Regions from separate parts of the Desulfothermus naphthae genome, predicted to be linked through region 4. Evidence: riboswitches for the same ligand, from Rfam matches in the RefSeq annotation. Region 4 holds a riboswitch; each other region holds the start of a gene.
The links. Region 4 has a riboswitch for cobalamin ahead of ACYQ1E_RS10445 (IS1380 family transposase). Riboswitches for the same ligand answer to the same signal wherever they lie in the genome.

Region 1 (2,206 bases), on a different contig from region 4:
TTGAGTTATGGATACTGAGCCTATTGAGAGAGATAGCCATATAAATACTATGAGGATAAAAACACAACAAATGAATATAAAACCCCTGGAAGACCTTTTAAAACCAACCATATTTTTTATCCTTTATCAGGAAGTTTGGTAAAAAATTTCAGTCTATATCCTGGGAATTTTTCTGGATGAAGGATTGCTGCAATCTCTTTAATTATCTCATCTAACCTATCCATTGACTGAGAGTAATTGGGCAGAGGTGAATAAACTGCTCCTTTTGTTAGGGGTTTTATATCTTTGATTAAAGGATTTATCTTAGCCAGTGCTTCTTTAGAAGATGCACCTGTAATTGAAGTGCGATAAGTGACCAATATATCTGCCTGTCTTCCGCTGGAGAGAAACCTCTCCAGAGATATCTCCATTCAGGAACTCCCCCTAATATCGCTAAAGAGATAGTCTCCACCTGCTATTTCAACAATTTGTGCAGACCAGGAATCCCCTGGTTCAATTAACACCCTTTTTTCATAAATATCTCCCCATATTACCTTTGGCTTTGATGAAATATCTTTTAATTTTGTATTTATATCTTTTATAGTCCTCTTGACCCTCTTTACAAATTCCTCTGCTACCTCTTCTTTATTAAAGAATTGAGATAAAAATAACATAAATTTCATTCTAGTATTGAGATCCATTGCACTTTTAGTTGTTGTTACAATGCATTTAATACCCATTTCTTCTAATTTAGGTATATCTGCCAGATTCCAGGTAAACACTACTTCAGGACTTGCTTTTTTAATGAGCTCATAATCAACTGCATTGGATTCACCTACATATATAATAGATCCATTTTCAAGGCCATGTTTTACATAGTCTATTGTCCAGTAATCTTTTTTATGAGTAACTCCAACTAGAGTATTTAATACTCCAAGGCCCCTAAGAAGGGAGACATTGTATCCTGAATATGCAATAACCCTTTTAACCGGGATATATATTATTTTATCTTTGGTGTATTGTTTTGGCGCTTTTATGCCTTTTGGCACCAAGACAAATTTTCTGCCAACACCATCTGTAATTTCTTTTACTCCGTTGGATAATTTTTTTATTGAAAATTCTCCAAAGGACTCAAATGTAGAAGAATGGCATGAAAATAATAGAAATAAAATTAATACACACCACAAATATTTACTCATTGGCATAAATATCCTTAATTAAATTGTTCAGGAAAACAAAAACAACTAATTACACCAGGATCACAATTATAGATAGAGCTATTAAATAAAAAACTTCTTTAAACAATAACTGGTATCAAATTGAAAGATAGAGTTGATGAGTCATTTTGTTCCTCCTTATGCAATTTATTTTTGCATACTAAGGAGGAAGCTTCAGGCGGGTTCTCAGGAAATGGGCTTTAGCTTAAGGCAAGTGACCATTTCCGAGAACGAAGCAGTTAGCCTCGAAGCTTCGTCCTTTTTTATTATCTCTAGGCCGGTCTTCCGACTCGAGGATCATCCTACTCGCCCTGTTGAATACTTAAGGATATTCAACAGGACTCGCCCTGGTGAATAGAATTTCTTTTTTGGGATGTTTACCAGAGCGAGCTGGAGCCTTCCCCTTGGCACCTTTAACCGAACTCCTTAATTTTTGAAGATTCCTGGCCAAAAGGTGTCAAGAGTGGCGATAATTCCAGCTTTCGTCCCCTCTCACGGCTGCGGGCCAGTGCCGGATTTTCACCGGCTTCCCGTTTCACCCTGAAGTCAGGGAACCTAGAGATATTTTGTTTTTTCAAAGGAACTTATCTTTGGAATCTGACGTTGTCAACCATATTTTTTAAAACCTTAAAAAGACATGGCTTAATAGTATTTATGACTTATACTGGTTTCCTTTAAATGAGGAATTTAAAGAGAGAATATTGAGAAGTATTATCTGAGGAATAATTTGATGGGTCGCTTTTAAGATGGAGCAAGGTCGAAGGCCACAGCAAAATAGCTGTCGGTTGGTTGGTGCAATATTTTTAACCAGTATTTATGGGTATTACAATTATTTTGCCATTATTTTGTTTTTTTTAATTTTAACAAAGAAAGAGCTTGACATCAAGGCCATGAAATAATAAATTAGATTGATGAAACATTTTGTGGATACTCAAATAAAAAAAATGGACACTAAAACCAAAAATAAACCCATTACTCCCAAGATGGAGGACTATTTAGAGGCAATAGTT
Region 2 (2,206 bases), on a different contig from region 4:
TTTTCTTCCATGGGACCCATATAGCTCATAGGTTAAATCTAATGCTTCTATAATCTCTTTTAAAAACACCATGTCATCTGGCTTAGAGAGTCTTCCTCCTTGTTGAGTGCAACGCACAGGATTTAGCATTATAACAGGAACTTTTAGATCATAGTAGAACTTTATAAGGTCTTTTAAAACAGACACGTTATATTTTGTCACTGTAGTAATCACATTATATGCTGGATAATCTGAGAGTTTTTCTATGACTTCAACTACTTTTTTAAAACCGCCTTTTCCAGACCAGCTCTTTCTGGTGGTATCAGCAATTTCCTCCACAGGAGCATCCAAGGATATACCAAGACCCACCTGATTTTTCTTTATAAATTCCAGGTCCTCGTCTGTGAGAAGGGTACCATTGGTCTGGATACCAAAGAGAAAGTCATCTTTATATCTGGATATTCCCTCAAAAACAGCATCTTTTACCATCATTGGTTCAGCACCATGGAATATCACCTGTGGCTTTGCCTCATCACCAAGTATCTCTCTAAAAAATAAAAGCAGCTTTTCAAGATTGGAACAAACCTCTTCAGCACTCATGGAAATTCCATTTTTCCTTCTTTCCCTTGGAAGATAACAATAAGTGCAATCAAAATTACATCTATCAGTGGGATTAAAATAAACAGCAGAGGGAGGCAGCTTAAATCTGAGGAGTTCCATTTCCTCCTTAAACTCTTTCTCTTTTTCGAGGAAATCCTCTGTGAGTTTTCCATTAAGAACAGATGGAAGCTCTGGTGCATCCACTATTGCCCAAAACCCGCTATCACCTTCAACAACTGCCACTTTATCATCTAATCCAATTTCCAATACAGAAAACCTGGGACCATAACCGGTATTTACATATGTTGTTTTATTCATGTTATATTTTACCTATTTCTTGGCCTTAGGGGTCAAAAGGATGTAATGGGAAAGACCTGTATTTTTACCTATTTTTTTGCACCTGCGACGATAAGATATTACATTTTTTTTCATAACTCATACCTCCCTTTTTTATTATTTTTGCTGTGGACCACTAACCAAAAACCCATAGGTTACGGAACCTTAAAATAAAAAAGGAACCCAGGAAAACTAAAAATAACGTTTTCCCGGGTCCCTTTACCATCAGGACTCCGCATTTTCCATCTCCTAACAGGTCTTCTGGCTCTCGGATCATCAGTTTGTCCCACGGCCTTCCCCCCAAGGTGGACCTTGAGAGTGACCTGACCAGATATATTATCTGGTCACTAGGTGGAACAACCTCCCCGATCACAGCGGCGGGACCGCCACGGATTTTCACCGTGTTCCGAGATGTTAGGAGATATAACTCCTTAACACTTAATTATATTAATAGAAATTTACTAAAAAGTCAACCTTAAAATAATCTAATTCCTAATTGATAAATTAGCACAGAGATAAAAAATGCAGTAAATGTATTAAAAAATACACTAAAAATTGCCCATTTCCAATTGGATTCCTGGGCAATTGTAACAACTGACACAAAACATGGGGCATAAATTAGTACAAATATCATAAAACTTAAGGCTTTTATGTTGTTCCAATCTGGATCATTAGCTATTCTTTCAGACAAGGATGTTGAATTCTCCACATCCACTTCTCCTAAAGAATATGCAGTTCCCAAGGTGGACACTATTACTTCTTTTGCAGCTATTCCACCTATTAGTGCTATATTACTCTTCCAATCAAACCCAGCAATCTTTGTGATGTCCTCTACGAATAATCCTAACCGTCCAGCAAATGAATGTGTAAGTGCTATCTTTTTTTTCTCAGCAATTAACCTTTGAATCTTCTCCTGAATTTGTTTTGCCTCAATTTTATCATGCTTGGTCTTTGATAGCTTGAGTTTTAAAGAAGTTATTTTTTTGTCTAAGGGGATAATTAAATTTTTTGGAGGGGTTGGAAAGCTCATACCTGCCCATATAATTATGGAAATCAACAAAATAACTGTCCCAGCCTTTCTTAAATACTGCCATACCCTCTCCCATGTATGAATAACAAGCCCCTTCAAGGTTGGTAACCTATAAGGTGGTAGCTCCATAACAAATGGAGTGGATTCTCCACGTATTACAGTGATTCTAAATAATTTTGCTATAAGAAGCGCCCACAACCAGGAAAAAATAGTCAAAAAAAACATGAGCTTATCACCAGTTTTTGGGAAAAATGCTCCTGC
Region 3 (2,206 bases), on a different contig from region 4:
AAAAAGGAGATAATTTATCTAATATTTCAAGAGACCACATTGTACCTTTCTCATTAAATACGTTTAAATCGTGTGTAATTTCTGGATCTAACAAATGACACACAAAATATACTTCATCATCCTTTAAAGGATCCTTTGGAAAATCAGAATGTATAAAAACTTCTACAACTCTATTATCCAATGAGGCGATCTTTTTTGCAATCTTTTTTAGAATTGATAAACTCTTCATTTATCCTCCTTAACTCCTAACTTTTTTGACTTAAATGTATTTTATAAAGGTGTGACTTAAATATTTCTACTTATTATTTAAGGTACTTTCCATTTTACTTTGTTCTTTTATGGCTTGCTCAATAGAGTCGATCAAGTCTTCCTTTTTTGCCATGTTGGAATCATAAAGTGCAATTTGTAGATTTATTGCCCTTTGTACAATTGGTTTGGTAATGTCAAAAAATTTTTTTAAAGAATTAATGGCATTTTCCATATCATCCATATATGCAAAACAAAGTCCTAAATAAAGAGATAAAAAATTATTCTTTACTCCTCTTTTCCTCAGTTCTAAAAATTCCTTCAGAGCCTTTTGTATATCTCCTAGCTTATAATAACAATAGGCTAATTTTTGACGAACCACTAAATTATCTGGATTATTTTTAAGTATTTCTAAATAAATTTCTTTGGCATCAAGGTATTTTCCCTGGTTTAAAAACTCGTCAGCTTTTTTTCCAGGGCCATGAACAATAGATGTGTAATGAGTGGGTTCCAAAGAAAATCTGTGTTTAAAACCAAATAAAAACTCTCTTCTACTAAGTCTGGTCTTTTTCATAAAAAAATTTTCTCCCAATCTCTGAAACAAAAACACCTTTATTATGGATGTAAAACAATCATCAAAAGGGCCTACTTTAATGTAAAATGAAAAGAAATTTTATACACAAAAGAGTTCCCTGACAAGAGATAATTTACAAAATTTTTATAGAGGTTGACAAAAAAATAAAGATAAAATATAAAGCCCTCCATCAGGTGCCGATTTAAGGCTTAAAAGGGAATCCGGTGAAAATCCGGAACCGGCCCGCGGCTGTAATAAGGGGACGAAAGCCACAGATATGCCACTGCCAAGGCCCCTAAGATTTAATCTTAGGTGGTTGGTGGGAAGGCGTGGTGAGTAGGAGGATCCTTAGAGTCAGAAGACCTGCCTGAAAAAAATATACCCTCGGGAAAAGGGGTAATATTTTATAGAAAGGGATAAAAACGGGAAATCCCGGAGAATTATAATTCTCAGGGATTTTTTTATTTTTATATATAAATTTAGTTGATTTTTTTATAAACATGGTATAGTAACATTTTAGTTTAACAAATAACACAAAAAATCAAAGGAGGAGGTATTTATGACACACAAAAAAATCTTTTTGGTCGCATTAGTGTTTTCTGTATTAACTGGTTTTAAAAGTTATGTCTACGGTTATGACATCACCAAACAACTGTCTCTGGATGTGTCCATAGCAGGCACATATCAGTATCTTGATTATGATTCTGAAGATAATGATGATTCCCTTGGGAGAGGTGCTATTGCTGCAGATATTGGCTTTAATCTTCATCCAACTGACATAGATGAATTTCAGGTTACTCTAAGTTATGCATCAGGTAATAGTTTACATGATAAATCCCCATTTATACTGGCCTCATATGCAGATGACCTAGAAGACGATGTAGAAGACATCAATGGCAGAAGTAGAGATTATTTATTAGAGGCTTGGTATAAACATACATTTAATTTAACCGAAGATATTTCCTTATCCGGTACCATTGGTATCATTGATTCAACAGGATATTTAGATGAAAATGAATTTGCCAATGATGAATTGAGTCAATTTATGAATGAAGTATTTGTCAACAATCCTTTATTGAATTTGCCATCCTACGATTCAGGCGGTGTAGTTGAACTTTCTTATAAAAATTTTTATCTCAAGGCCCTGGCCATGGACTCAAAAACTGATAAATGGGAAACACAAGATGAGAATGATACAAAATCTTATAACTACTATGGTGGTGAAATTGGATGTAGTTTAAATACACCTGTTGGTGAAGGTAATTATAGGGTAATAGGTTATATTACTTCAGAAGAGTTCGAGGGATGGGATAACTCAGAAGAGAAATATCAGGGAATGGGAATTTCAGCAGATCAAAAAATAGGAGAACTTTTTGGTGTATTTTT
Region 4 (2,206 bases):
GCTATTTCATTATGTTCTCTATCATAGATTTTTAAAATATCTCTACCTGCTTTAATGGTTACTTCCTCACCTACATATTTATAAGGGACTGAGTAATAGTTATATCTATAAGAAACATGACCATATCTGTTAACTCGTCTGTTTTCTATTACATATGTTTCATATCTCTTTGGCGGAAGACTTATCATACAAGGCTTTTCTTTATTCTTAAACTCTTCTGCAGGTATCTTTCTCGTAGTACCGTGAATCCTCTTATTACAAGTGTTTTCCATCCATTCTTTGAGTTTTTTCCTGGCAGTTTCTAAATCTTTTGTTTCAAGAGATTTTAGAAAGTTATTTTTTACATACTTAATTGCTGATTCAACCTTGCCTTTTTCCTCAGGTCTTCTTACTTTGCAAGTAATTGGACTGCTACCATAATAAGAAAGCATGTTAGCATATTCATGCTGGATCTCAGGTTCATAAAAATTGGCCTTTAAAACACCAGATTTAAGATTATCTATCTTTACTATCTGAGGTACTGCTCCAAAGTATTCAAAAGCATTTATATGACACCTGATAAATGTAGGAACATTCTGGCTTGTTACCAATTCATAATAATCATATCTACTAAAGCTTAGCCTCATACAGAATATCCAGGTCTTGACCTTTTTCCCACCATAGTTAAAATAACCAGCATAACCAAAATCTACTTGAGCTTCTTTACCAGGTGGGGAAACTATAGGGACATAAGTATCTCTAGGGCCCTTTAGTTTCCTCACATATTTTTTCACCCCGCTATAAGAAATATCTACACCTTTTTCTGTTAGTTTCTGATGAATTAATACTCCTGAAAACCCCTTCTCAAGATAGCCAATAATCTCTTCTTTATAAGTGTCTAATTTACTTTTTCTCTTCATAACAGGAGTCTTTATTTCCCCATTTTTCACCCTATCTCGTATTTTGCGGACAGTCTTTCGGTCAATGCCAAGATCTCTAGCTATAGCTGAAATACTCTTACCGTGCTCAAGCATTGTTTTTACAGTGTAATACATAGCTACCCCCTTCATCTTTATTTCACCTCCGAATAAAATATTTTCAGAGGTGATTATCATATCAGGTGGGGAATTTTAAGGGCCTTTTCCTGGGGAATTTATTTTACCTTTGACAAATGTCGGAAACCTTATACTGTGCGGTAGCTCCCCGCTTAATAGTAATGTGTTGCTCAAGCATCTTGGGAAGCTTCAGTTTGTCAGCAAATAGGCCCAGCAATACCAGTCCGGCGTTGCCCGTAAGATTTTTTTCAGTGAACTTAACATGGAATCTACGCATAGAATCAGTGCCTCCTAATACTTCCTATTTGAGACACTTTATACCATTAATTCACTATATTGTCAAGCTAAACATTATCTTATGATGCAAATTTTAGGTTAAAAATTTCTTTAAGAGGAATATCTACTGAACCTAAAACAAGATTTGTGATCAAAAGAAAGATAAACATAATTGATGAAAATATGAAGAGTGCAATATATCTTCTTCTCCTCATTTGATTTTTCCCAAAATAGTTGTGTAAAGAAATAAAAATTAAGAATATAATATAAAGCAAAGTTATATATTTTGAGGAAATCGTTACTTTCTACAATCTCGATTTCAAAAGAATACTTATCTCAACTGTCTTCTCCCTTAACCAAAAAAAGAGTCCCTGAACCGCACACAGCAGTCCAGGGACTCCCGTTTTATCCCAAAGGACCTCAGTTTATAGCTTTGGGCATCCGCCAAAGCTAATGCCTATGTTACTCAGGCAGGTCTTCTGACTCTAAGGATCTCTCTACTCGCCACGCCTTCCCAGGAGCACCCCTACTCCCAGTGGCTTGATGTGGCTTTCGTCCCCTTATCACAGCCGCGGGCCGGCTCCGGATTTTCACCGGATTCCCTATTAAGCCTTACGGCACCTGAGTGACAAACTATTTATAATATGTCTAACTATGTGTCAACCCCCTAAACACAACTGTCCATTTTGACATTATCCTTGTTCTCTTGTGTTATTTCAACATTAATTTTAACACACTAATCAAAATTCCAGTAAAAGTAGCAATCTGTCCTAGCCAGAATATAAACATCCACTTTATGGTGTCTGCACGCCACTTGTGTATCTCTGTCCTTAATCTTTCTTCAGTGGCCTTAAGTTCATCTTTAGTTACAAGCTCCTTTGTTAATTCATCTTTAA

Region 1: it holds a riboswitch for cobalamin, as region 4 does, so the genes downstream of both, ACYQ1E_RS02415 (ABC transporter substrate-binding protein) here and ACYQ1E_RS10445 (IS1380 family transposase) in region 4, are expected to answer to the same signal.
Region 2: it holds a riboswitch for cobalamin, as region 4 does, so the genes downstream of both, cbpB (peptide-modifying radical SAM enzyme CbpB) here and ACYQ1E_RS10445 (IS1380 family transposase) in region 4, are expected to answer to the same signal.
Region 3: it holds a riboswitch for cobalamin, as region 4 does, so the genes downstream of both, ACYQ1E_RS03420 (carbohydrate porin) here and ACYQ1E_RS10445 (IS1380 family transposase) in region 4, are expected to answer to the same signal.

The regions. Positions count from the first base shown of each region.
Region 1 covers NZ_BAAHYQ010000001.1:505,206-507,411, forward strand. The annotation lists gene ACYQ1E_RS02405 (FecCD family ABC transporter permease) at 1-111, opposite strand, end outside; gene ACYQ1E_RS02410 (substrate-binding domain-containing protein) at 117-410, opposite strand; gene ACYQ1E_RS02415 (ABC transporter substrate-binding protein) at 411-1,178, opposite strand; cobalamin riboswitch at 1,455-1,770, opposite strand; gene ACYQ1E_RS02420 (metal-dependent transcriptional regulator) at 2,141-2,206, shown strand, end outside.
Region 2 covers NZ_BAAHYQ010000001.1:523,537-525,742, reverse strand. The annotation lists gene cbpB (peptide-modifying radical SAM enzyme CbpB) at 1-897, opposite strand, end outside; cobalamin riboswitch at 1,150-1,382, opposite strand; gene feoB (ferrous iron transport protein B) at 1,391-2,206, opposite strand, start outside.
Region 3 covers NZ_BAAHYQ010000001.1:712,620-714,825, forward strand. The annotation lists gene ACYQ1E_RS03410 (hypothetical protein) at 1-229, opposite strand, end outside; gene ACYQ1E_RS03415 (tetratricopeptide repeat protein) at 296-820, opposite strand; cobalamin riboswitch at 996-1,205, shown strand; gene ACYQ1E_RS03420 (carbohydrate porin) at 1,380-2,206, shown strand, end outside.
Region 4 covers NZ_BAAHYQ010000002.1:210,312-212,517, reverse strand. The annotation lists gene istA (IS21 family transposase) at 1-1,049, opposite strand, end outside; partial or broken gene ACYQ1E_RS10445 (IS1380 family transposase) at 1,150-1,311, opposite strand; cobalamin riboswitch at 1,763-1,950, opposite strand.